DNA from 4 places in the Saccharophagus degradans 2-40 genome. Region 3 is predicted to be linked to each of the others. Evidence: predicted binding sites of a transcription regulator. Region 3 holds the regulator's gene; each other region holds the start of a gene.
What was found. Region 3 encodes sigma-54, which starts transcription at its own class of promoters, with help from an activator protein. Its sites were predicted from a motif close to TGGCACANNNNTTGCNNT; they were not measured.
Positions count from the first base shown of each region.

Region 1: the regulator sigma-54 is predicted to act here: its motif matches at 1,337-1,354, upstream of SDE_RS10710 (PEP-CTERM sorting domain-containing protein).
Region 2: the regulator sigma-54 is predicted to act here: its motif matches at 1,532-1,549, upstream of SDE_RS12030 (PRC-barrel domain-containing protein).
Region 4: the regulator sigma-54 is predicted to act here: its motif matches at 1,950-1,967, upstream of flgB (flagellar basal body rod protein FlgB).

Region 1 is NC_007912.1:2,567,746-2,573,738, forward strand. It holds gene SDE_RS10705 (helix-turn-helix domain-containing protein) at 1-263, opposite strand, end outside; gene SDE_RS10710 (PEP-CTERM sorting domain-containing protein) at 651-1,292, opposite strand; gene SDE_RS10715 (PEP-CTERM sorting domain-containing protein) at 1,554-2,204, opposite strand; gene lepB (signal peptidase I) at 2,442-3,167, shown strand; gene SDE_RS10725 (hypothetical protein) at 3,205-4,098, opposite strand; gene SDE_RS10730 (tryptophan synthase alpha chain) at 4,088-5,993, opposite strand, start outside.
Region 2 is NC_007912.1:2,925,771-2,931,763, forward strand. It holds gene SDE_RS12025 (alpha/beta hydrolase family protein) at 1-762, shown strand, start outside; gene SDE_RS22865 (hypothetical protein) at 901-1,071, opposite strand; gene SDE_RS12030 (PRC-barrel domain-containing protein) at 1,136-1,489, opposite strand; gene SDE_RS12035 (hypothetical protein) at 1,926-2,507, opposite strand; gene SDE_RS12040 (GNAT family N-acetyltransferase) at 2,522-2,980, opposite strand; gene SDE_RS12045 (hypothetical protein) at 3,091-3,594, opposite strand; gene SDE_RS12050 (hypothetical protein) at 3,629-4,081, opposite strand; gene SDE_RS12055 (pectate lyase) at 4,293-5,570, opposite strand.
Region 3 is NC_007912.1:4,053,497-4,059,489, reverse strand. It holds gene yjgA (ribosome biogenesis factor YjgA) at 1-354, opposite strand, end outside; gene mgtE (magnesium transporter) at 366-1,733, opposite strand; gene SDE_RS16660 (HPr family phosphocarrier protein) at 1,873-2,142, opposite strand; gene rapZ (RNase adapter RapZ) at 2,149-3,021, opposite strand; gene ptsN (PTS IIA-like nitrogen regulatory protein PtsN) at 3,174-3,626, opposite strand; gene SDE_RS16645 (RNA polymerase factor sigma-54) at 3,795-5,318, opposite strand; gene lptB (LPS export ABC transporter ATP-binding protein) at 5,532-5,993, opposite strand, start outside.
Region 4 is NC_007912.1:2,814,414-2,820,406, forward strand. It holds gene SDE_RS11570 (flagellar hook-basal body complex protein) at 1-205, opposite strand, end outside; gene SDE_RS11575 (flagellar hook assembly protein FlgD) at 245-961, opposite strand; gene flgC (flagellar basal body rod protein FlgC) at 1,020-1,454, opposite strand; gene flgB (flagellar basal body rod protein FlgB) at 1,482-1,886, opposite strand; gene SDE_RS11590 (CheR family methyltransferase) at 2,199-3,056, opposite strand; gene SDE_RS11595 (chemotaxis protein CheV) at 3,118-4,068, opposite strand; gene flgA (flagellar basal body P-ring formation chaperone FlgA) at 4,221-4,952, shown strand; gene flgM (flagellar biosynthesis anti-sigma factor FlgM) at 5,196-5,513, shown strand; gene SDE_RS11610 (flagella synthesis protein FlgN) at 5,675-5,993, shown strand, end outside.

The sequences.
Region 1 (5,993 bases), 1.5 Mb from region 3:
TCGTCCTTATGCGGTGCCGCCAGCTCGGCTACGCCGTCTATCAGGCCGAAGGTATCTAACACCAACCAATACACTCCTATAGCTGTACCAAGCTCGCCATTTTCAACTGCGCGGTATGCGCCACGCGACAGTAAACACCGCTCTGCAGCTTCTATTTGGCTCCAACCGCGGGCTTTGCGCGCTTCTTTGATGTTTTGTGCAAATATAGCGTGTAAATTAAGCGCTTCTGCGCTAATTCCACTTAGGTAATCGTCTCTAGGCATGCCTTCCCTCTACCCTAAAATGTACACTTATATATACATTTTAGCAGTATTTGAGTATTTATATGTACACAATACTGGCAACACTATTGAATTAAAGCAAGGGATTTATACAAATGGGTAAGAACTAGCAGGCAGTAAGCATTTGACACCGCTGTATTTAGGGCTTCCACCCCAGCGCTATTTAAGTTTTATACGGGCTAACCACGCTAAATTCAGAAAGAAAGTGCTTTTATAGAAAGGTGCAGCATGTGTGGTGTGGGTAAGAAAAGAAAAGGAATGGAAAGTAAGAGAAGTAATGTTGTAACGACGTAAACTAAACTGCGCATCAATTGGGCATAAAAAAGCCGGCATAAAAGCCGGCTTCTGTATTACATGCACCTAGAACAATTAGCTCTGTAAGCGGCGACGACCAACTAAGAGGCCTGCAGCGCCAATAGCAAACAACGCTAAAGTGCCCGGCTCTGGTACAGCAGTAAGACTTACGTTATCGATAAAGCCGCCTAGAGTATTATCTAAACCCGTTGCGCCAAAAGACAAAAACATAGTTTCTGCTGTTGCAACTAAATCTAGGCTAAAGTTCATCCAGCCAAGATTGCTGTTACGTGAATAACCTTCCAAATCTAAAACAGTCGCGCCAGGCAAGCTATCGCCCCACAGCACTTCTATACCGTTATCGTTTGCGGCACCGTTGTTAGTGCGAGCATGGTACCAAAAGCTAAGCTCGTAGCTAGCACCAACAGATAAGCTATCAATCGCTTGGTACATTACCGAGTTAGTATCTGTACCTGTATGCGAATCCAACTCTACGTATTGATTGCCACTTTGTGCAGCCACAATAGTATTACGCTGAATTTCAATACCAGGGCCAGAATAGGTCTGCCAGCCATTGATGCTGCTATAAACACCCCAGCGAGAGCCAGTAAGGCCCACATCATCCTCAAAATCACCATTTACTAGCAGATTTGCATTAGAAACCGCTGAAAAAGTAAGCGCCATTACTGTTAAAGCAACGCTCTTTAAATAGCTCATTTACACATTCCTTAGAAAATAAAAAAGTTAATACTAGTGCCGCTAAAGCAATTTGCATGCCAATAAAAATTAGCTTTATATAACAACAACTTACGTATACATAAGGTTTTACGGGCTGTTGATGTGTAAATAAACCCGACAGGCACAGGGCTTGAGGTTAAACGGAAACGTTTTAATATCGCAAAAACACGAATATGCAGCTACAAAAAAAGCCCTGCTTTAAAAGCAGAGCTTTTTAATATTTTTTTACGGCTATGGGCTTTATTTGGTGTTTAAAGCACGCACTCTAACTAGACCGGCAAACCCTAAAAGCGAAAGGAATAGTACCAAGCTAGAGGGTTCTGGCACGCTAGCTATTACTGCGGATAACGAAACGTTATCTATTTGGAATGTAGAATCAACATTACCATTAATATCAAAGATATCGAACACCGTTACGACATAGTCATAGCTACTCACAAATTCAAAACTAAAGTGTCTCCAGCCTGTCCCAACAGCACTGTCTGTAACTGAACCTTCATAAACGATTTCACCATAGGCATCTACATCAAACATCCATTGAACGTCATCATAGCCACCGAATAGATCAAAAGTTGATATATCGTCAGTAAAATACAAGGAGCTTGCGAAAAAATCTGAGAAATGACTTGATGAGATATCATCAGAAATATCAGCCAAAAAATCGAATTCGAAGTTTACAACGCCTGCACCTGTATTGCTGGCCTGAAACAGCGTGCTTGCACCATATGCTGCGTTGTCCCCTATGATTGCTACCCCACCATTTTCGGCAACATCATCGTAGGCCTCCCAACCGTTAAGTCCGTCTTCGAAGTCGCCATTAATTAAGCCTGCATGTGCACCGCTAGCCAAGCCAAACGCAAGCACAGAACTAACTAAAAATTTAAATCGCATAAATATGGTCCAAAATGGGTTACTTGTACTGGTCTGTGCCAGTTTTCGGTTACAATTAGTACAACCTTGCTGCCAATAGTTTGGCACTTCGTTTAGATTCTATAAAGTGCGCATAATATAACCGATTGTTGAATTTAAAGCCATTTAGAATTTATCCAGCTGACCCAAATCTACCAATTTTCGGCAAAGCTTTTTCTTTTTCACAGAGAAAATACCTAAGCAAATATAAACAACAAAATGTTAACTACAATAAAAATATTTCTAAGCTTAATCGTTCCCGGCGCAGGCCCAATGTTTGCCAACAGGTACTGGGCAGGCAGTTTAGTGCCTTTACTTGGCTTGGCTTGGGTTATATTGCTGTGTATTACACGTTTAATTACCTTCAGATACGGGCTATGCCTACTACTTATAGGTTTAGCCTTAATTCATCTATTTACTTTTTTAAACGCACTAAAACATATAAATACAGTCGCAAACGTAAAAGCACTTACGCATTTTTTTGTACTTACAGCTGTAAACCTAGTGATTATTGTTGGTAGCCACACTTATAAAGCGCATATCTTTGGGTTTGCTTTTTACCATATACCCTCTGTCTCTATGCAGCCCACGCTTATGCCGGGCGATATTGTATTAGTTGATACATGGCACTATAAAACCAATCCACCTCATGTTGGCGATGTAATAGTTTTTAAAGGTGGAAATAACAAGCCAATATTAGTTAAACGTATAACTCGAACCCAGCAATCAAGTGCTAATGCCGAGTTCGAGCTATTTGTCGAGGGTGACAACGCTTTACGCAGTATAGACAGCAGAAGCTTTGGGTGGGTTAGCTCTAATAATCTAATAGGTAAAGTGGATTTCGTTTGGTTCAACTTTTACACATCAGACAGAATTTTAAAAAACAGACTAACCAAACAATTCAAAAAAGCAACACCTACGCCAAGGGAATCAATAGTGCAATAAGCCACATGCGAGATAAAATCAACAGCAAAGAGCCAAGTTAAACACAATCTTCTTTGTGTTCGTGAATAAAATCAAGCAATTGGTAATACGCAGGAGGCATGCTTGCATTTTCGAACACTTTTTTCAGCTCAGCCTCAAACTCAAGATCGTAACACTTACACTCATCTCCGTCGCTCGGCCAAATATTATAACCATTTAATCTTGCAAGAATTTCCCGCATGCATTCCTGCCCAACACAATTTACATACTCACCAGATTCAGAATAGTAATCTTCATCCAAGTAATCCACATCGAAAACCTTTGCATCAATGGAGGCAACATTTTGTCTTACAAAGGATAACGCTAACCTTACATGTGAAAAAGCCTTATGTGAATTCCGACCGTATAGATAACGCCACATAGAATAAAGCATTTTTCGTACATAGGACGGGACATTAACCCTGAACGAAGGTACCCAATTGTCGTCACCAAGTGAAAATGGAAAAGTTACCTCTCCATCAACGGGAATTAATTTTTCAAAATAATACTCATATATATTGGCCTGATCTGAATTCTGAGCTCCGGAGAATATATTACTAAAGGTTTGTATTGCTTCTCTATTTTTATCCTCAACGCCATCAGCCCACCAACCTATTTTTTTTCTAGACAAAAATAAGCAGAACCTCTTAAGGAACTCACTATGCTGCTCCACGCTCTGAGCAGGGCAAAGATTTAGTACTAAAGACATACTTAATTCGCCATTTTCATCCCCTCTCTCTACAGCAAGTTGAACAAGTGGATTTAAATCGCCCTCCAAAAACCATTTTTTACGAGCATCAATAAGATCAATATCACCACTTTCAGGCCCGTTCGAATACGTTTTTTCGTATACAACCCAAAGAGCTTCTCTGCTTTTTAACCAAGTAATATCTGCTTCCAATTTAATTTTCAACGACGGCTCCAATGACTTCCTCCTCAATATTATCAATTTTATCTTTGATCTCTGCCTTTATCGCCTCTTCAAGCTCTGTCTTTGATGAAGTGATAAATAAGTCTAAGTTACCTAAAATAAACGTATCACTATCAATTTTTGCCAAATATGGATTTTGACGTTTCGTATAAAATGTACTTACCCCCACCGGAGGCTTTGTAAACTGGTCTATTATCTCACTCAAAGCAGGGTTTTCTGTTGTTTTGGTTTTAAAGTCATGGAAATGCCAGAAAACTTCTTGTACATTTATAGTTACACCGTAAAGATTGAGGTTTTTAGACGTAAGTTCTTTTTTCCCCATAGCAGCAAAAGTACCTTTTGCCACCCGATCAAGAGTAAGCTGCCTGTGAACAGTTCCGTTCTTCTTCTTGCCATCGCCTGTCTCACTGTCCACATCACCCTTACCCTGATTCCATTTCCAAGGAGTAACAGAGCCATTATACTTAACAGGTGAATTACCTGTTTTACTAGTACCAATCCCTTTATAAGACTTCATTTCCCGCCAAATCTCATTAGAATCTCGAGTTCCAGTCAGAATATCTATTTCTCGAGTAAAGATCCTAAAAGCATTAAGATTAGAATACACTCGGTCAGCTCGAGCCATAGACTTTATTTCTCTTAGATCTTCTTCAAGCTCGAAAATTAGTACTTTTCTATCCACCTCGATGCCTACAATTCGATTGGGATTTAAATCCGTTATAGACACAGACTCAGCCATACCGTGCAAAATACCCAGCTGTAAAAGCTGAAACTGAGCACCAAAAGCCTTAGCCACAAAATTCCCATAAGCTTTCTCCCCCGCTGCAACACCTGGTAAAGCAGTAACATAAAGCTTTCTTAATTCTTCAATAGAGCGCTGCCTATCCTCATCGTTGGGAATGGCCTCCGCATTTAAGAATCTCCCCGCCTCCAGCTCTGTTTCCAAATAGGCGATAATAGCTGTTAATGTGATCGGGCCAACACGCTGCCGGTTATTAAGAAGAAAACCTCTAATCTTTGAAACACCTACAGCCTTAAAGTTGCTAAGTATTCCAGTTAAGAAATTTTTATCAAAGCTAATATTCTTTAAAAAAGCTTTATCAGTTTCCTTTAAAACCCTACCCAATTCCCCCAGAGTTTTGGGCGCCTCTTTTCCTGACTTAGCCAGTACTGGAGCGATTTCCTTAAGGGTTTTACCTATAGCCACCCCAGCCCCGCTAGCAACAGAAGCATAGGCGCTGGGGAATAAAGAATAATACTCACCCTGGTTATGGATTGCTGCCGCTTCAAGTGAAATTTCATCATCGGCCAGCGAAAAGAAGTCAAGGATATCTAAAAAATCGTCCGTTGAATTTATCATTTTGGCAACTTCAGTTATCCCTGCCCTAGCTTCTTCATCTAAAGCCATATCTGCCACAATAATAAAGAAGGCGATTCCTTGGTAAACCAAAGTGAAATCTCTCCCTTTGGCCTTTTGGAACATCTTTTTCATTACTCCGCCTAGGTATTTAACGGCCTTGTTGTTACCCAGTTTAAGGAGTTTAATCGCCAATTTTGCAGGTACAGTTACAGCCTTAAGTGGTGCAGCTGGAGGGAATAGTGACAGTACATCTAGAATTGCTACAGAGAAGGACACGACATCTACATCTCTTCCTGCAAGCATATTACCAACCTGGGTCCAAATAACCTGCAGACTATCTAGACCTATTAACGCTGAAGCAATATCGATAATGGTCCAAAAACTAATGTCATAAGCATAGGCTCTGGGGAATATGGCATCAGACTGCAGGACCGCGTATCTAAACGTACCGTCTTCGTAGTCATCCTCCATAAATGACAGGTCAAATTCAGGAGCACCAGATACAATACCTGCAGCT
Region 2 (5,993 bases), 1.1 Mb from region 3:
GGGCACGCCGTGCGTGGAGTGTACCTTTACAGTAAAACGGCAGACACAACCAAACGGCCAGTCATTATTGTAAACCGTGGCGGTAATGCCTTAAGTGGTGTGGTGCCCTTTAAATTTATCGTATCGCAGTTTTTACCTCTAGCAAATGCAGGCTATATTGTAATTGCATCGCAGTACCGTGGCGCACGAGAAGGTAAAAAGCCACAAGAAAATTATTTAGCAGATGAGTTTGGAGGGAAGGATGTTAACGACGTATTAGCCTTGCTGCCTATTATCGACTCCATGCCACAAGCCGATAGTAGCCGCATAGGCATGCTAGGCGGTAGCCGCGGCGCCATGATGGGTTACTTGGCAGCCACACACACAAATCGCATCCGCGCATTGGTTACAATTGGCGGCCCAACCGACTTATTCAAAGAAATCCCCTATCGCCCAATTATGGAGGACAATGTACTTTCTAGGTGGATACCCAACTACTATCAAAATCGCGAAGCAGAACTCACTCACAGATCAGCTCAAAAATGGCCAGAGAAATTGCCTAAGCATATGGCTGTTTTACTCATGCACGGCGAAGAGGATAACAAGGTACAGCCAGAGAACTCTATCAATATGGCAGAAAAATTGAAGCAGGAAGGCATTCCCCATAAACTTATGCTCTTCCCCAATGCGGGCCACAGCATAAAAAATAAAGAGAACAAGAAAGAATTTCATCAAGCAATATTACAGTGGTTCGATCAACACGTTAAAAACGGCTCGAACTAAGAAGTAAAATCACTGGCTGGTTGTTCGTACCGCCAGTGATTCAATAACACAGAGAAGCCTGTAACGTGCGAACTGCTTCTACATCTTTAAAATATACGACTAAAAAATGAACTACCTTTTTATTAATGCTCTTTTGCATTAATAGGTAATCTTAACAACCACATCATCCCACCAATGAGATTTGGCTGGCCGCTCTTGCATGCGATAACTATCAGAACTTTCTAGCGCATCAATGTCATCTACTAAGCCAACTGTTCCCAATCCTGCTACGTAGGTTAATTCTTGCTGATTTAATTCGAAATTTTCCATGATTAACTCCTTTAAATATCTAGTTGGAATGCCGACCAGATTTGCCTAGTCGGCGTATTCAGGCTTATAAACCGTACTGATTGCGAAGCTCTGCCGCCCACGTATGATCCGCCATATTTGGCCAGTTATCTTTATCGAAACCTTTTGCGTTTTTTAAACGTTCTTTCGGAATGTTAAGCACCATACATTTCTCTGCCAAATTCACTTCCATTGCACTCCAAGGAATCGCAAAGTACTTATCCCCCAAGCCTAAAAAACCACCGAAAGAAAGCACAGCGTATTCAATACGACCGGTGTCAACATCGAACATAAGCTCTTCAATTTTACCTAGATCATCACCATTTACATTCATCACTTTGTCACCAACAAGACTGCCAGCAGAAAGAACGGGTTGATAGCTTTTGTTTAAAATTGTCATATTACAATCCTCAATAAATATTTAGTGAACGGCAATTGTTATTTAGCAACGGCTGTGCCAACTTAAAAACAGGGAGAAACACGACAATTAGTGTAAAAAATGCGCTAAAACATAGGTGCAGCGCACAAAATTACCGAATTATTTACAAAGTTCTTTGTAAATTTCACACAGAACGTTATTGAAGACAAAGCGGACGGTTAAACATGTCGAGAAAGGAAGTGCCAACACTTAGAAACCACTTCTAGTCAGGAGTAGACAGCAGTAGTTTCGACAAGCAGTGTACGCGCTTTACAAGCGCCTAAATTTACCGCGCGGTAATTGATTTTTTTGGAGGCCTAGCGGTAGATTACTTTTATGTGAACTTATAACGGCATAGCATAAGTTTACCCACCAACAGAAAAAGGTAATAGTTCGACCGGTCGAATAGAAATTGAGATTACTTACCCCAAACATCCTGCCGATGCATTTTAATAAATACTAAAGCGTCTTGAATACTAGCCAGCACATCTTCGGGCTTATTTTCGTCGAACTTTCCAGCACCAAATATTTCTAAACTACCATCAGGAGCTTTCATAGATTGCGAAAGCGTTAGGTTATAGCGGGAGGTATTGGGCACCATGAAAGGTAAAATAAAAATATTAAAGCCTTCTAGCTCAATATCGTAGTTAGCCAACATGTCACTTGGCCAATTAATATGATCTATAAATATAGGCTCTATAGCTTGATTTGGGACAAAAGCGGCAGCCGCGCCATTAAATACTTCATCTAGCAGCTCAGGTTGTTTCATAGTAACTAGGGCATACATTGCTAACCAAGGTGTAGTACCTTTCTGATTAAGCATATATTTAGGGTTGATAAGTGCACCAGTACTCACTGATGCTGTAGCGCCCACCATTCCTATTAACGCTTGTACCATATTTTGATTTAACCCTACCTCACTTAACGGAGATTTAGTTAAACCATAAAAATAAAGATGATCCCAACTTGTTGCAGAGAGCTGTGTAGTTACATCATTCATTAGACTTACCCGCCCTACCTAACATCAAATACTTGGCGATTTACCTTTCCCCAGTATGTATCGTCATATTCACACTCAGAATATAAAATCCCTTCAGAAGTAAGGGCGCTGCGCCAAAAGTTTACCGCATAATCTGCGCCTTGTATTTGTTTTACTTCCCAGCTGCCAGGATGAGACTTCCAAATACTGGCTATAAATTTCGAGCCTAGCTTTCTTTTTCTTGCAGCAGGAACAACGTAAAACTCGCATATTTCGTATGTATTTTCACTTTGGTATATATTCGCGAAAGCTATAGGGTTATCACCTTCAAACGCCAAATACCCGATATGAACCTCATCTAAAAGCGTATCAAGGGAGTACGCCCCATCCTTACCTGGTAGCTTGCCAGTAAGTAATGAGAATTCTGCTTCGTAGGCTTGCGCCAAATTCATGTATGTTTTTACTAAATCACCAACAACTTGATGAAGCTCCACGCCCTACCCCTCTGATATAGAATATCTTTTATACCAAATTTGCCACTATCCAGTTTCAACAAAACTATACAAATTTTAGATCTGCCTTTAAAGGTAAAAGCGCTCGTGCCTCAAAAACCGCGCTTCAATATATTTCGAACTCTAGCCTTAACCGATGCGGCTTCATCCTTCATCGCCATGTCTAAAAACTTTTTCACTTCGGTTTTATACGCTGGGTATTGAAGTGCAAGCTCATAAAAACCGTTATACGCCCAAGCTCGGACAAACTTATTATCGCTAATTAGGCAGTTTCGTAAAAACACTTCAACCCCCTGCTTCTCCTTCTCACCAACAGGCATGTAAGCCATACTTTGCAATATGTGCAGCTTTGCCTCCCAGCCATTTAAATTAGAAACTAGTTGGTAAATAGTCGCTATTTGAGCCGTACTTAAGCGATGATTTCGTTCAAGATGTTTTTTCAATAGCCAGGTAGCGCCCTTCTGTAAATCTTTAGGTTTACAAAAATCTACGAGAGTTATAGTAAAATCACTATCGCAACTGTAGTGGCTGTAAATTTCGCTTATGTCAGCCGAAGATTTACCATCCCAATTGAGTATTTCCTGTTCAAGACTCATAACTTACATTACACCTATCAGAAGTTGTGGGCACCTAATCCGCTCGGCGCTGCTTAGCCTCAATTAACATACCGTATAGCCGATGCATTTCCGAACGAAAAGCACCCACATCTGTATGTATAAAATACACCACATTCCCATCCCGAAAGGCTTTTCGAATATCACACATCTTGGATTGTTTCGAGTTTCTATTTTTGGGGTTATTGATTGCCATTACACGCCGCTCGGCATCAGTAACTGTGGCAAACACCTCTCTACCGAGCGTATACCTATAATAAGCATCCCCTATTTCTACACTCGTGTTCTTTGAGCGGATACTTTGGTATCGCCAGTCAACAGGCTCTTTAGACCCTATACAGTAACTGTCCAAGTAATTGGTATTATGAACTGTTTCATACCCCCAACTGTCTACCAATTGCGTTGATAAAACCTGCGAGGACGCCGAAGCTGATATAAAGAGAAAAATAAGCAGAATAATCTTAATCATTTAACTAACCCCTATGCGGTAAGTAAAAAGCCTCTATAAAAATTATTGCAATCGACAATAAAGGACACTATTCCACAAAAACTTAAAGCGTAATTGCGAGTAAAACAAACCCAATATAAGGCCCTATTTCAAACACAAAATTTCCATAATCCGTACACTCTCAGTAGCACAATGGTCCGTTTCTAGCCTTGCATGTAAGAGCATCTATTTATTACATCATGCCACTACACAGGTTTGGTATTTTTCTCAATAACTCAGTATCAAACTGCAACATACCATCCCCCTGCGTAGAGCCTGCTTCAGCGGTTTCTTTGTTATTGACGTTATGTATTGGGTAGCCTCCAACCTCGCTCTGGCTATCAATAATTCGTCCTTCGCCAGCCAAAAGTTGTGTTTTTATTCTAATATCAATCGGGTCGGGGTCCCACGGGCGGGCACCTGCGTTGCTTAGGGTTTGGCAAAAGTCGTTTTGTGTACCTGTATCGGTTAAATTTATGCCTACTTGCTGTAGCGGCGGCGCAGTCAATGAAATACTTTTACCATCAGTTATCGGCCTGCTCTCCCCCTGCACCAAGTTTCCACTCGAATAAATTTTTCCATAGTTGCTTATCAAACTAAGGTTGGGGGAAGTATTAGCTGCTGGAATAAACAAATTCCCTGTAATTGACAGTGTTGGCAGGCTAGCATCAGCACGGCCCGAAGACATATGAATAGCACGTTTCCCTGGGTTATAAATTATATTGCCAATTACAATTCCCGTTGTACCCGCCTTAAAATAAGGGTTTCTTCGCCTATTGTGAGCCAACAAATTGTTAACCAAGCTTACATGCTGCACATTGTTGTGTATGAGTATGCCCTTAGAATGCTCCCCCTCTGGGTGGGATGCATTGCTTAGCGCTTCGGCAATAATTGAATTGCGAATAAGAACCTTACCCGCGGTAGCCTCTGCCCCCTTATCTGCTGGGCCAGATACTGCGATATTTTCGTCGACAGCCCATGTAACCGAGCAATGATCAATAACAACATGCCTCGCTTTGCTGCCATATATAGTTATGCCGTCGGGTTTCCAACCTTGACCTTTGGAGTACCCTGCGTCACCAGGCCTAATCATAAGGTGCGAAACTTTGACATTGTGGGTTTCTATTCTTAGTCCGCCCTTGATAAGGGTGATACCCGGTGATGGGGCCGTCTCTCCAGCGATTGTCACATGGGCTTCACGAATCTTGAGCGATTTTTCTTCTAGATCTATCACCCCCCCTACATCGAAAATTATTTTTCTAGCACCTGTCTGCGCCAACGCCCAGCGCAAAGAGCCAACCCCCTGATTATTTAAATTCACAACGCGTAGCAGGCGACCATCATCTCCGCCCCGCTCATTAATCTCGTAGAATTCAGTCTCTACTTGCTGCGTAGCTCTCTTGCTGCAGGCTGCTAAGCTAACCACTACGCCAGCCACCAAGGCCACAACATATAGCGCATACTTAAACATTTTTTACTCCATACATAGTTATAAACCAAGCCAAATAATCCTTATTTTGCTCGTTAACAAAAGTGCTTAGGTGCTAACTAAATTAAATAAAATTAATACAACTAAACCAATGCATCACTTGCTCTCGTACCTTTTCTAAACTTCTCGAATTTTTTGGTTATTGGCTAAAAACATTAGTTTTAAAAAACCACTTTCCATTCCTTTAGAAAATTATTTTTAGTAACTTGTTTTTAGCAGATTATTTTTAATAACTTACTTTTAATAACCACATGCAGTATGAGCTTATAAACCAATCTAGTTACACTCTCCCTCTGGTTGAAAAAGTCGCTAGTTGAATACTTAAGGAATAAAACGAAATTTTCAAATATATTAGCTAGTCTAAACCGCTGCCAATATTCGCCCCTAGAATATTGCGCGAAAATA
Region 3 (5,993 bases):
AAGCTCATCGCGCCAGCGCTCTACAGTGTGGTGTTGCTGTGCTACGCGGTGCTGCGCTTCTTTAATTTCGTCTAACCGAGCGATAATTTGTTCGTGCTCGGCATCGCGCATTAGCTTGCCAATAAATTGCCTGTGGCGTTTCGAGGCGCTATTGGACGTGATTTTTGGCGATTCCAAAATGGCATCTTTTAACGCTTCACCCAAAGGAAAAGTATCTAATTGCGCGCGCGAGAGCTTAGTTAACTCTTCACCCAAGGCTTGCAGAGCGTGCATCTCTTTTTTAACGCGGGTTTTACTTTTTACATATTCCTCGTCGGAATCGTAATAGTCGTCATGTTCTATATCGTCTTGCATAGTGTTTATTCTTAAGCGTAAAAGAAAGTTGCTAAGCCGAGGAATACTAGGTACCCCACTACATCGGTCACGGTGGTTAATGTAACACCGCCGGCTAAGGCAGGATCAATTTTTAACGATTTTAGTATATTGGGTAGCAGGGCGCCGGCCAGTGCGGCAACCAGTAAATTAATCACCAGCGCTACCGCAAGAAGTACGGCCAGTAGTGGGTCGCCAAACCAATAGGCGGCAACAAGACCCATAATACCTGCCCACAGGCAACCGTTTACTAAGCCTACACGCACTTCGCGCGATAGCAACCAGCGCATGTTGGTTGGGCCAAGGTGCCCTGTTGCCATACCGCGAATAACCACGGTAAGCGTTTGCGAGCCGGCTACCCCGCCCATACTGGCTACTACCGTCATTAAGACGGCGAGTGCCACTACTTTGTCGATGGTGCCCTGAAACACGTTAATAACTGCCGAGGCGAGTATCGCCGTTAGCAGGTTTATACCCAGCCAAATTGCTCGTCGTGGTATGGTGCGAAATACCGGCGCAAAAGTATCTTCTTCTTCATCCAAACCGGCGAGGCTCATTAGCGAGTGGTCGGCGCCTTCGCGAATAACGTCTACCACGTCATCAATGGTGATTCGGCCAATAAGCTTACCTTGGTCGTCCACCACAGGGGCCGAAATCCAGTCGTGCTGTTCAAACAGTTTCGCCACATCGGTATCGTGCATATCGGCCGGTATAGCATTTATATCCGATTCCATTACTTCGCGCACGGTGGTGTTGGGGTCGCTAGTGAGTAGCTTACTGAGCGGCAACAAGCCCAAAAAGTCATCTTTACGGTTTACAACAATTAGGCTGTCGGTCGATGGTGGCAGGTCTGTGTGTCTGCGCAAATAGCGCAGTACTACATCGAGGGTGAAGCGCGGCCGCACGGTAATGGTATCGGTGTTGGCCAAACCGCCGGCGGTATCTTTGCCATAGGGCAGGATGGATTCAACGCGGTGGCGATCTTGCTCGCTCATCGCAGCGAGTACTTCCTGCATGATAGTTTCAGGCAGGTGCTGCAGAATATCTACAACGTCATCCGCTTCGAGGCCTTCGGTTAGCTCGGCAACGGCTTCGGCATCCATACCGCGTAAAAACTGCTCGCGAATATCGGAGGGCAGTTCTTCTACAACTTCACCGGTAACTTCTTTGTCGACTAAATCCCACAGCACTTTACGTGAGTGTGGTGGCGAAGAGGCGATAATGCGAGCTATCTCAACCGGTTTTAAGGCATTAAGTAGCTGACGCACCTGCCGAAAGGTACCGCTTTCTAATAGACTTTGAACCTTGCTTAAGCGTGCTTGCATTTGGTTCTTTAAGTCTTCGGATGCCGATTGCTGCATATTTTCTTGTCTCTTTTCCCCGGCCGCGTCAGCACGCAGGGGGACATACTACTTGTAGGTGTTGGTGGTTCTTGCGCAAGCGCTCCGCTCGCTAATAGCGGCGGTACTTGCGATATCGGCGCGGGTAGAGCGGTGAGTGTTATTCCGGCTCGTCGAAGCGGTTGTTAATTAACTCTAGAAGGGCATCCATTGCTTCTTCTTCGTCTGAGCCTTCAGTTGTGATAGCTATTTGGCTACCAATTCCCGCGGCCAGAAGCATCAGCGACATAATACTTTTGCCATCGATACTTTTCTCGCCTAGTTTAACCGTTATTTTGCATTGAAAACGAGTGGCTAAATTGGCGAACTTGGATGCGGCCCGTGCGTGCAGGCCTAACTTGTTAATGATTTCTGTTTCGCGATACTGCATAGGGTCTTAAGCGCCTGGTTTTTGTTCTAGTTGGCGGTGCCGTGTTTGTACATTAGCATAACCTTTCTTTAGCTCAGCCGCTAATCGTTCAGCTAAATATACCGACCGGTGCATGCCACCGGTGCAGCCAATGGCAACAGTTAGGTAACTGCGGTTATTGGCCTGAAACGACGGTGCCCACTTTTGAACGAATGCGCAAATATCATCAAACATGTCATCCACTTCCTGTTGTGAATTCAGAAACTCGATAACCCCCGCCTCTAAACCTGATTGAGAGCGCAATTCGGGGCTCCAGTAGGGGTTGGGTAAGCAGCGCACATCGAAAATAAAGTCGGCATCAACCGGCACGCCGTATTTAAAGCCAAACGACTTGAACATAATGGCCATGCCTTTGCTTTCTTCCCCTACCACCAAGCGCTTAATGGTGCTGCGCAATTCGTGCAAGGACATATGGCTAGTATCAACGGTAATGTCTGCAGCCGCCGCCACCGGTTCTAAAATTACTTTTTCTTTTGCAATGGCTTCGTTTAGACCAGTGTTTTGGTCTGAAAGGGGGTGCTTGCGTCGAGTTTCGCTGAAGCGTTTAAGTAGCACTTCGCGCGAGGTATCTAAGTACACAACCAGGCACTCCGCATTGGCGGGCAAGTTGTCTTTAATAAGAGATTCGATTTGGCTTAAATCGCTGTTTAGGTTGCGCGCATCTATGCCAATTGCAAATTTGTGTTTACTGGCATGGGGTGCATCACCAATTTGCTCTATTAGCGCGGGTAGAAGTTTTACGGGTAAGTTGTCAATACAGGTAAAGCCTTCATCCTCGAGCAAGTGCAGCGCGGAGGTTTTGCCTGAACCGGATCGTCCACTGATAACTAACAATCGCATAGCTGTGACCTTTGTATCCCAGTGTGTGAGTGGAGTATTGACGAATACCTTTACATTTACACTACCAATAAAGGGTAGCAGTAAATTTGTGTAAGGAGAGTCAAAACGGTGCGTTTGCGCAGCGTATATACCGTGAGTATAGATGGTTTATCTTAGCAGGCCGACACAGCCGCGTTAAACAATTGCGCGTCGGAAGTGGCGTTGCGTAAACCCTTAACAAATTCTGGTTTTTGCAGTTTCTCTGCAAGGCTAGCCAAGGTGGCTAAGTGTTCGCTGTTGGCGTCTTCTGGTACTACCATTGCGAATATTACATCTACCGGTTTGTTGTCGATCGAATCAAAGTCGACGGGTTCTTCAAGGGTGATGCAAGCGCAAAAAGTTTCGCCGCCAGTTGCAAAGCGGCAGTGGGGGATAGCTATACCATCGCCTATGCCGGTAGAGCCTAAGCGCTCTCGCCCAATGAGGCTTTGGAACAGGCTGTCTTCGCTCAAGTCTTCTACAGAGTGAGAGAAAATTTGTGCAAGCTGTTCGAGCACACGTTTTTTGCTGCCACCAACTATTTTCGAGCGGGTGCAATCTAAGGTTAGGATAGTTTCAACTAGCATACTTCTGTCTAGAATCGTTGGGGCAAGTAGGTCACTCAGTGCTTGCGCACCGGGCCTGGCCAGGCTTTTGTTTGCAGATTTAAGGCGACTAGGTCGCTCGGCGCGAATTGTAACAGCATTCCCCCTGCCACGTGCAGTGTAAAGGGCGGAGGAATGCTAAAAAAACACTTAAACCAAGCGTTTTCTTTCGTTTGATGGTGGGATATTAAGGGACTCGCGATATTTGGCTATGGTGCGGCGCGCTACCTTAATACCTTGCTCGGCTAAGATGTCGGTTATTTTGGAGTCGCTAAGCGGTTTGCGTGCATTTTCTGCGGCTACCAGCTTTTTGATTATTGCGCGAATGGCAGTGGAAGAGCACTCACCGCCGGAATCCGTTGCAACATGGCTAGAAAAAAAGTACTTCAACTCAAAAATACCTTGCGGAGTGTGCATGTATTTTTGCGTGGTAACACGTGAAATGGTTGATTCGTGCATCTCGACGGTTTCTGCTACATCGTGCAGTACCATTGGGCGCATGGCTTCAGGGCCCTGGTCTAAGAAGCCCTGCTGTTTTTCGACTATACAGGTGGCAACCTTTAAAAGTGTTTCGTTGCGGCTCTGCAGGCTTTTTAGAAACCAGCGCGCCTCTTGCAGGTTATCGCGTAAAAAGGTGTTGTCGGCGCTGGTATCGGCGCGTTTTACCAAGGATGCATAACCCGAGTTAATACGCAGCTTAGGGGCGATTTCAGGGTTGAGTCGCACAGTCCAGCGGTCGTTTTCTTTAGATACAAAAACGTCGGGAATCACATATTCGGTCGAGTCGCTGCCGATGGATTCGCCTGGCCGCGGGTTGAGCCCTTGAATAACGGCAATGGCTGCCTGTAAGTCTTGCTCTTTTACTTTCAGCTTACGCATAAGCTGTTTGAAATCGCGCGCGGCCAGTACATCTAAGTACTGATCAACAATATTCTTGGCTAGTTTTAGCTCGGGGCTGGTTTGATCCAGTTCAAACTGGTTAAGTTGAATAAGCAGACATTCGCGCACGTTTTGACTGGCAACACCGGGTGGGTCAAATTGTTGTACACGGTGCAGTACGGCGAGTACTTCGTCGAGCTCTAGCTCTTCGTCGTGGGCTGCAAGCCCCGAAAATATTTCTTCAGCTGTTTGGCAAAGCATGCCGCTGGGTTCAACGGCATCAATAATGGCCTCTGCGATCTCTTTATCGCGGTCAGACATTGGCGTGAGGTTGAGCTGCCAGCTGAGGTGATCCTGCAGGGATTCGGAATTGCCGCGGCGAGATTCGTAATCGGGGTCGTCTTCATCGTTGCGGGCTAAGCCGGTAGCAGGGCCTGAGGTTTGGTAGATGTCATCCCAGTTGGTGTCTACGGCCAAGTCTTTTGGAATGTCGTCATTCCATTCCAGCTCACCGCTGTTGTCGGTGGTTTCGTAGCTGTCTTCTACTTTTTCCGCTGCGGGTTTTTCTTCTGTCGTGCTCGCAGTTTTCGCTTCAGCGTTATCGTCGCTGCTGGCCTCTACGTCGCCGCCATCAAAGTCATCTTCAGAGGCTTCCAGCATAGGGTTGCTGTCTAGCGCTTCTTGAATTTCGTGTTGCAGGTCAAGGGTCGACAATTGTAGAAGGCGAATGGCCTGCTGCAATTGCGGGGTCATGGTAAGTTGTTGACCAAGCTTTAGCTGTAGGGATTGCTTCATATAATCTGGCCGAACACGGCGGTTAATCGGGCTGGGTGAAAATTAACGTTAACCTAAGTTTAGCCGTCAGCAGGACTACAAGCAATGATTTTCCCTGATTTTATAAGCAAGGTTTATGCCGTTAGGTGATAAGCGAGGGGATTTGTTGCACGAGAGCGAGACGCCCGAGATACGAGCGTTGATTCTAAGAGTGTAGCTCATTGCGGTAAAGAGCTAGAGGGTAAAATGTTGCCCCAAATAAACTTCGCGTACTTTTTTGTTATTAAGTACGGTGGCCGCATCGCCTTCGGCAATAATGTGGCCTTCCGATACTATATAGGCTTTTTCACATATATCCAGCGTTTCGCGCACATTGTGGTCGGTAATAAGTACGCCAATACCGCGTGCTTTAAGGTGGCGGATAATATCTTTGATGTCGCTCACCGATATGGGGTCTACCCCTGCAAAGGGTTCGTCTAGCAGAATAAATGCTGGGTCTGTGGCCAGTGCGCGCGCTATTTCTACACGACGGCGTTCGCCGCCAGAAAGCGCCATGCCCAAGCTGTTTTTAATATGGTTGATATGAAATTCACCTAGCAGGCGCTCGAGCTGTTCGAGGCGCTGTTTGCGATTAAGGTCGCTGCGTGTCTCTAAAATGGCGAGAATATTTTCGCTTACAGTTAGCTTGCGAAACAC
Region 4 (5,993 bases), 1.2 Mb from region 3:
TAAAACGCTGCGCAACTTCCTGGACTTGCACACCGCTACCTATCGCATTCACACCGGCACCCAGCACCGAGGTAGCATATACATCGCCAAATTCCGCGCGCGATGCTTTAAAACCAGTGGTAGACGCGTTAGCGATATTATTACCTGTTACAGACAGGTCACTGGAGGCGGCGCGAATACCGCTTAAGGCTGTATCGAAAGGCATAACTTTCTCCTACTTACTTCTCGTAAAATTATGAGCGACTTATTCGTTAAATTGTTTAATATCATCTAGGCCAACAGCGCCAATACCGGCTAGGTTCAGAGTTAGGCCGCCATTGGTGCCCACAGTAACGCTGTTTACATTGGCACTAAGTGCAGTGCCAAGTTTTACTTCTTCACCATCTACCCGCGTGCTTACATCAAACCGATAAGTGCCCGGTGGTATGCCGTTTTCTTGTGATGTTTGCCAATCTAGCAGCTCGCCATTCACTTCCATTTGATTGCCATCCCAGCGCATGACTAACTCACCGGCAGGTCGAACGCCCAGTGAAATTTGGTCCACAAGCGAGCCGCCCTCGGTAGAAATATTTACTAATATATCGCCACTGCTACTGGGCACATCCACACTAGCACTTACTACACCGCCTGCTTTTAATTCAGTTCTATCGGAGGGCACTGTTACCGAGCGGCCAACCAAAGTGGAAGCTTGCAACGCTTGGTTGGCGACAAATGAATTGGCAAAACTATCAAAGTTATTATTGAGCTTATCTAAGCTTTCTACCGAACTAAACTGCGCTAATTGCGCGATAAATTCAGAGTTTTCTTGCGGGCTAAGCGGGTCTTGATTTTCTAATTGGGTGATCATTAATTCCAAAAATGCACTCTGGCCCAATTCATTGGATTGCGGCTCTGTTGGATTCTTTTTGGCAATCGACATATCGCTCAAAAAGCTATTGCCTGTAGCTGCGATTTCCGTCATTGCTTTACCCTCTTAGCGTGAATATTGTGTTTTGGTGTTACTAGCTAATGCGATTTAATTATTGGCCAAGCTGTAAAACGCGTTGCACCATTTGCTTGGCAGAATTCATAACCTCTACATTCATTTGGAACGAGCGCGAAGCAGAAATCATATTGGCCATTTCTTCTACGATATTAACGTTTGGATAGTGCACATAACCTTCTTCATCCGCCTGCGGGTGGCCTGGCTCATAACGCCTTTGCAAAGGTGCATCACTTTCAACAATACCCATTACCTGCACGCCCATTTCTTGCTCATCATCCAAGGCGCCTACTTGGCCTTGCATATACCCTGCTTGCACAGTGGCAAAAACTGGGTGGCGGCCTCGGTATACGGTATCTGCGCTAGAGCTTGCGGTTTCTGCGTTTGCAATGTTGCTTGCTGTGGTATTAAGGCGAACGCTCTGTGCATTCATACCGGAGCCCGCTGTGTCAAATATGCCTGATAAACTCATTTTCAAATCCACCTAGTTAATTGGGGGTTATTCGCCGCGTATCGCTTTAGTTAAGCCTTTGAATTTACTGTTAAGTACAGTAAACGCCGCTTGAAACTCCAATGTGTTTTTCATGTATTCCGCATGCTCTTTTTGTTCTTCAACGGTATTGCCGTCTACAGAGGGCTGCGAGGGAGAACGGTACAAAGGTTCACCGCTAAAGCGGTTATTTTCTGCCGCTCCAAAGTGCGCCGCGTGGGTAGTTTTAGCCGCTTTGCCGCCTATTCCCTGTCCCATTGAATCTTTCAATGCTTGCTGAAAATCGATATCGCGCGCTTTATATCCGGGGGTATTCACGTTTGCGAGGTTATTCGCCAACACGCCAGCACGCTCAGAACGTAGAGAAAGCGCGGATTCGTAAATTCCCAGTGCTTTATCAAATGAAATGGCCATGTGTGATTACCTACCCTATTTTGATGTAACGCAATTAACTATTACTTTGTGTACACGTGGAATAGAGCAACGCTTATGCCAACTTAATCACATATCAACTAACTTATTGAATTAACTAGCTATTTTTATATTTTCGCTTGTAGAAAGGCAAAATATTGGAGGTAAAACTCGAGGTAACGGCAATGAGTTTCCGCTTGGCAGACAAGCTTTACCTGAAAGGTTTTAGGGGTACAAAAAAGAAAGCCGCAACCAACATCTGCTGGTAGCGGCCAAAGAAAAGAATTTATTAAAAATATGCCGGCTAGGTAACTGCTATTTAGCTCTATACACCACTCCAGGGCTACAGTGAACCATGTCAAATAGCTTTGCAGATTCGCCTAGGCTTTCTGAAGAGCCTAAGAATAAATAGCCGCCAGGGACCATTGTGGCGTGTATACGCTTAATGATGTCTTGCTTTAATTCACTAGAAAAATAAATTAGTACATTCCGACAAAAAACAATATCGAACTTTCCAAGCATAACGTAGGAGTCTTTTAGGTTTTGGGGTCTAAAAGTAATTCTGCTTTTTATGCTTGGCTTTACACGCCATTTTTCCTTTTCAATTTCTTCAAAGTTTTCCCTTAATCTCTCGGACGATAGCCCCCGTGAAACGGATAGTCTATCGTACTCTGCACTTTTCGCCTGCGCCATAATCTCGGTAGAAAGGTCGGTGGCAACAATTTCGGCATTAATACGTTTGCCAAAGTTGCGCTTACTAAACTCTTCTAGAACTATGCTAATAGAATATGGCTCCTGCCCTGAAGAACAAGCAGATGACCAAATGCGCATGCGCCCATTGGGCTTATTTTTAAACCATTCGGGCAGCAAGGTACTTTGCAGGTAATCGTAAGGGTAAATATCACGAAACCAAAAAGTCTCGTTTGTGGTCATTGCATCGATAACCTTTTGGCGTAATTCACGCTGACTAGGCTGTTTAATGGTTAGCACTAGCTCAATGAGTGAGTCTAGCTTGTAATCAATTAAAATACGTCGAATACGCGTAGCCACCAAGTACTGCTTATTACTACCTAAGTCAATTCCTGCAGCTTCCTGCAAAAAAATTCTAAATGCCTCAAATGCTTCGGCATCCAGCGCTGCGCCACTTTCCATTCCTGATACTGAGGTCACCATATTCTCATCTTATTTGTCGTACAACCGCACTGAATAAGCGCCCTAACCCCTTGAATAGACACTAGTCTTCCATCTCAAAGCCGTCACCAGTTAGAACTTTAATTCTTGCGTTAACACGCTTAGCCAGTTCGTCCGGATGAAATTTCGCTAAGAAATCGTTGGCACCCACTTTTTTAACCATAGCTTCATTAAACACACCACTTAAAGACGTGTGTAAAATAATGTGCATGTTTGCGAGTTTTGGATTAGCCCGCACCTCTGCAGTAAAGGTATAACCGTCCATCTCTGGCATTTCAATATCGGAAATTACCATCATTAGTTCATGATAGGGGTCTTTACCTTCAGCGACTAAGTCCGTTAAATACCCAAGCGCTTCAGCTCCATCTTTACACACGGTAGTTTTTATACCCAGTGATGCCAGAACTCTTTGAATTTGCTTGCGAGCGATCGCAGAATCATCAGCAACTAACACGTGCTTAAGTACCGTTGTTTCGGCCTGCGCATCTTGAATAACCTCTGCGCTTACCTCATCCAACATTGGGGAAACTTCAGCAAGTATCTTTTCTACATCTATTATTTCTACCAAGCGATTATCTACTTGGGTAACCGCAGTAAGGTAATTCTCTCTGCCCGCCCCTTTGGGTGGCGGATGAATATCACCCCAATTCATATTTACGATGCGCTCAACACCCTTAACCAAAAAGCCCTGTGTAGAGCGATTATATTCTGTGATTATCACAAAACAGGTTTCTAGGTTTGTTAGCGGCGCGCTGCCGGTTGCTCTGCGTAAATCCATAATAGGAATGGTGCCGCCACGTATATGAGCAACACCCCGCACAACGGGGTTGCGCTTAGGTATTTCGTTTAACGGCGGACACTGCAGCACTTCCTTCACCTTGAACACATTGATGCCATAGGTTTGGTTGTCGCCTAGATTAAAAAGCAGAAGCTCTAATCTGTTTTGCCCCACCAGTTGGGTTCGCTGATTAACACTATCCAGAACACCAGCCATGTTCACCCTCATTTCGTTAAAGCCGACGCTTAAAACATCTCCCGTGGACACAAAGGCACGGGGTTTGCAGATACATCGTTATAGCGGCAGTTTTTTGTCAAAGTTTAGTGTCAACGCTATTTCGCGTGTCACACATACAGCATAGGACAAGAATGATGAGGAATCGTAGTTTTTTACTTGTATTTATTTCACTTACTCTTTTAGTGGCAAACAAAGCAGCGAGCGCCGAAATTGAGTACATGACTACGCAAGAGCTACGTCAACAAATTGACCTTTTTGCGCGAAATCACTTCTCTGGGGTGTATACCGACAAAATTTTGGACAAGGATTTAAAAATCGACGTTGGCAACCTAGATAGCCGGTTACGCCTCGCCCGCTGCGGCCACCCCTTAGAGATGAATGTAAACACGCCATCACATATGACCGCCAACGCGACAATTAAAACCACCTGTGCCGGCCCACACCGCTGGTCCATTTATGTACCAGTTGATATAGAAGTTTATAGCGAGATAGTGGTTGCTTCGCGCACCCTAAGACGCGGCGCTACAATTAGCGAAGCCGACTTAAACGTACAGGTTATTAATATCGCCAGATACGGCTCTGGCCATGTGCAAGATGCGCAGCGCATTATTGGTCAAGAGCTTACCCGCTCCGTTAACGCTGGCGAGGCAATTAAACTCTCTCATGTTCGACCCGCGCAGGTTGTGAGTAAAGGCGATACAGTGGTAATTGAAGTACGAGGTAATATGATAGCCGTAGCGGTAAATGGCGAGGCCCTCGAAAACGGCCACGTTGGCAAACAAATTCGCGTGCGCAACAATCAATCCAAGCGCGTTGTAGATGGCGTGGTAAGCGGCCCAGGGCGAGTAAGCATTAGCATTTAGTGCCCATTCCCCTTTAAATAGCACGAAAGAGTAATAAAGCAAAAAAATATTAAAAAAGCCCTAAAGCGTATCTAATACCGGCCGATACACACTATAGACGATAAGATTGTGCCAAACTGTTAGTAAGCTCAAACGTAGATTATAAGAGTATTGGCACCATCCCAGAGAATTGTAGTACTGCGTCGCAGCAGTTGGCCTAGGTAAGATACAAGCCAATTTGGGGGACAACACGGGACTAAGACAATGGTTATAGATTCAGGTAACAGCTTAAACTCTACAGGTGGTGCGGGTAAGACCCATCAATCACCCGCGGGCGGTGTAAAATCACGCACGCAGACTACTGAGAGCGCAAGCAGTAACGAGAACACACAGAGCAAAGATTCGGTATCGCTAAGTGATGCGGGCAAATCACTTGCTCAGCTCGAAGCTGGTTTAGCCTCGGCCCCAGATGTAGACATGGGCAAAGTAGAAAGAGTGCGTGCAGAGCTAAATAATGGCTCCTACAGCCCCGACGACAAGGCTATTGCTCGCGCCTTGCTCTCGCAAGACGAATTGCTCTAATTTTTGGGTTTAATTTATTAAACCCGCTTCCCCGTGTTTAGCGCTATACCAAGTAACAGCCGTAGATTAGCACCAACACTCATACCTCTCGGCATAGTAAATGCTTATATTTAACTAAACGCCAAATTTTCGCCAATTTTCGAGATTAAATGGAGAGGAATATGTCTGTTACACCTCAAGCTATTCAGGGCCAAATTGTCGCTGATATTAAAGCCTGCGAATCGTTGCTCACTCTCTTTGAATCTGAACGCGAAGCCTTAAAAATACGTGATAGCGACGCACTTGAAGCTATCTTGCAAAACAAAAACGCCTGCATACAGATATTGGAAAACAGCGCCAAACAGCGCGCTATCTGGTCTCAACAAGCCGCTCAAAACGACCCCGAAAACGGTTGGGATACCCTTATTGAATCGTTAAGCCACACCCAAGTAAAAGAACAATGGGGCACGCTAAAAGAGCTGTTTAAACGCTGCAAAGAAG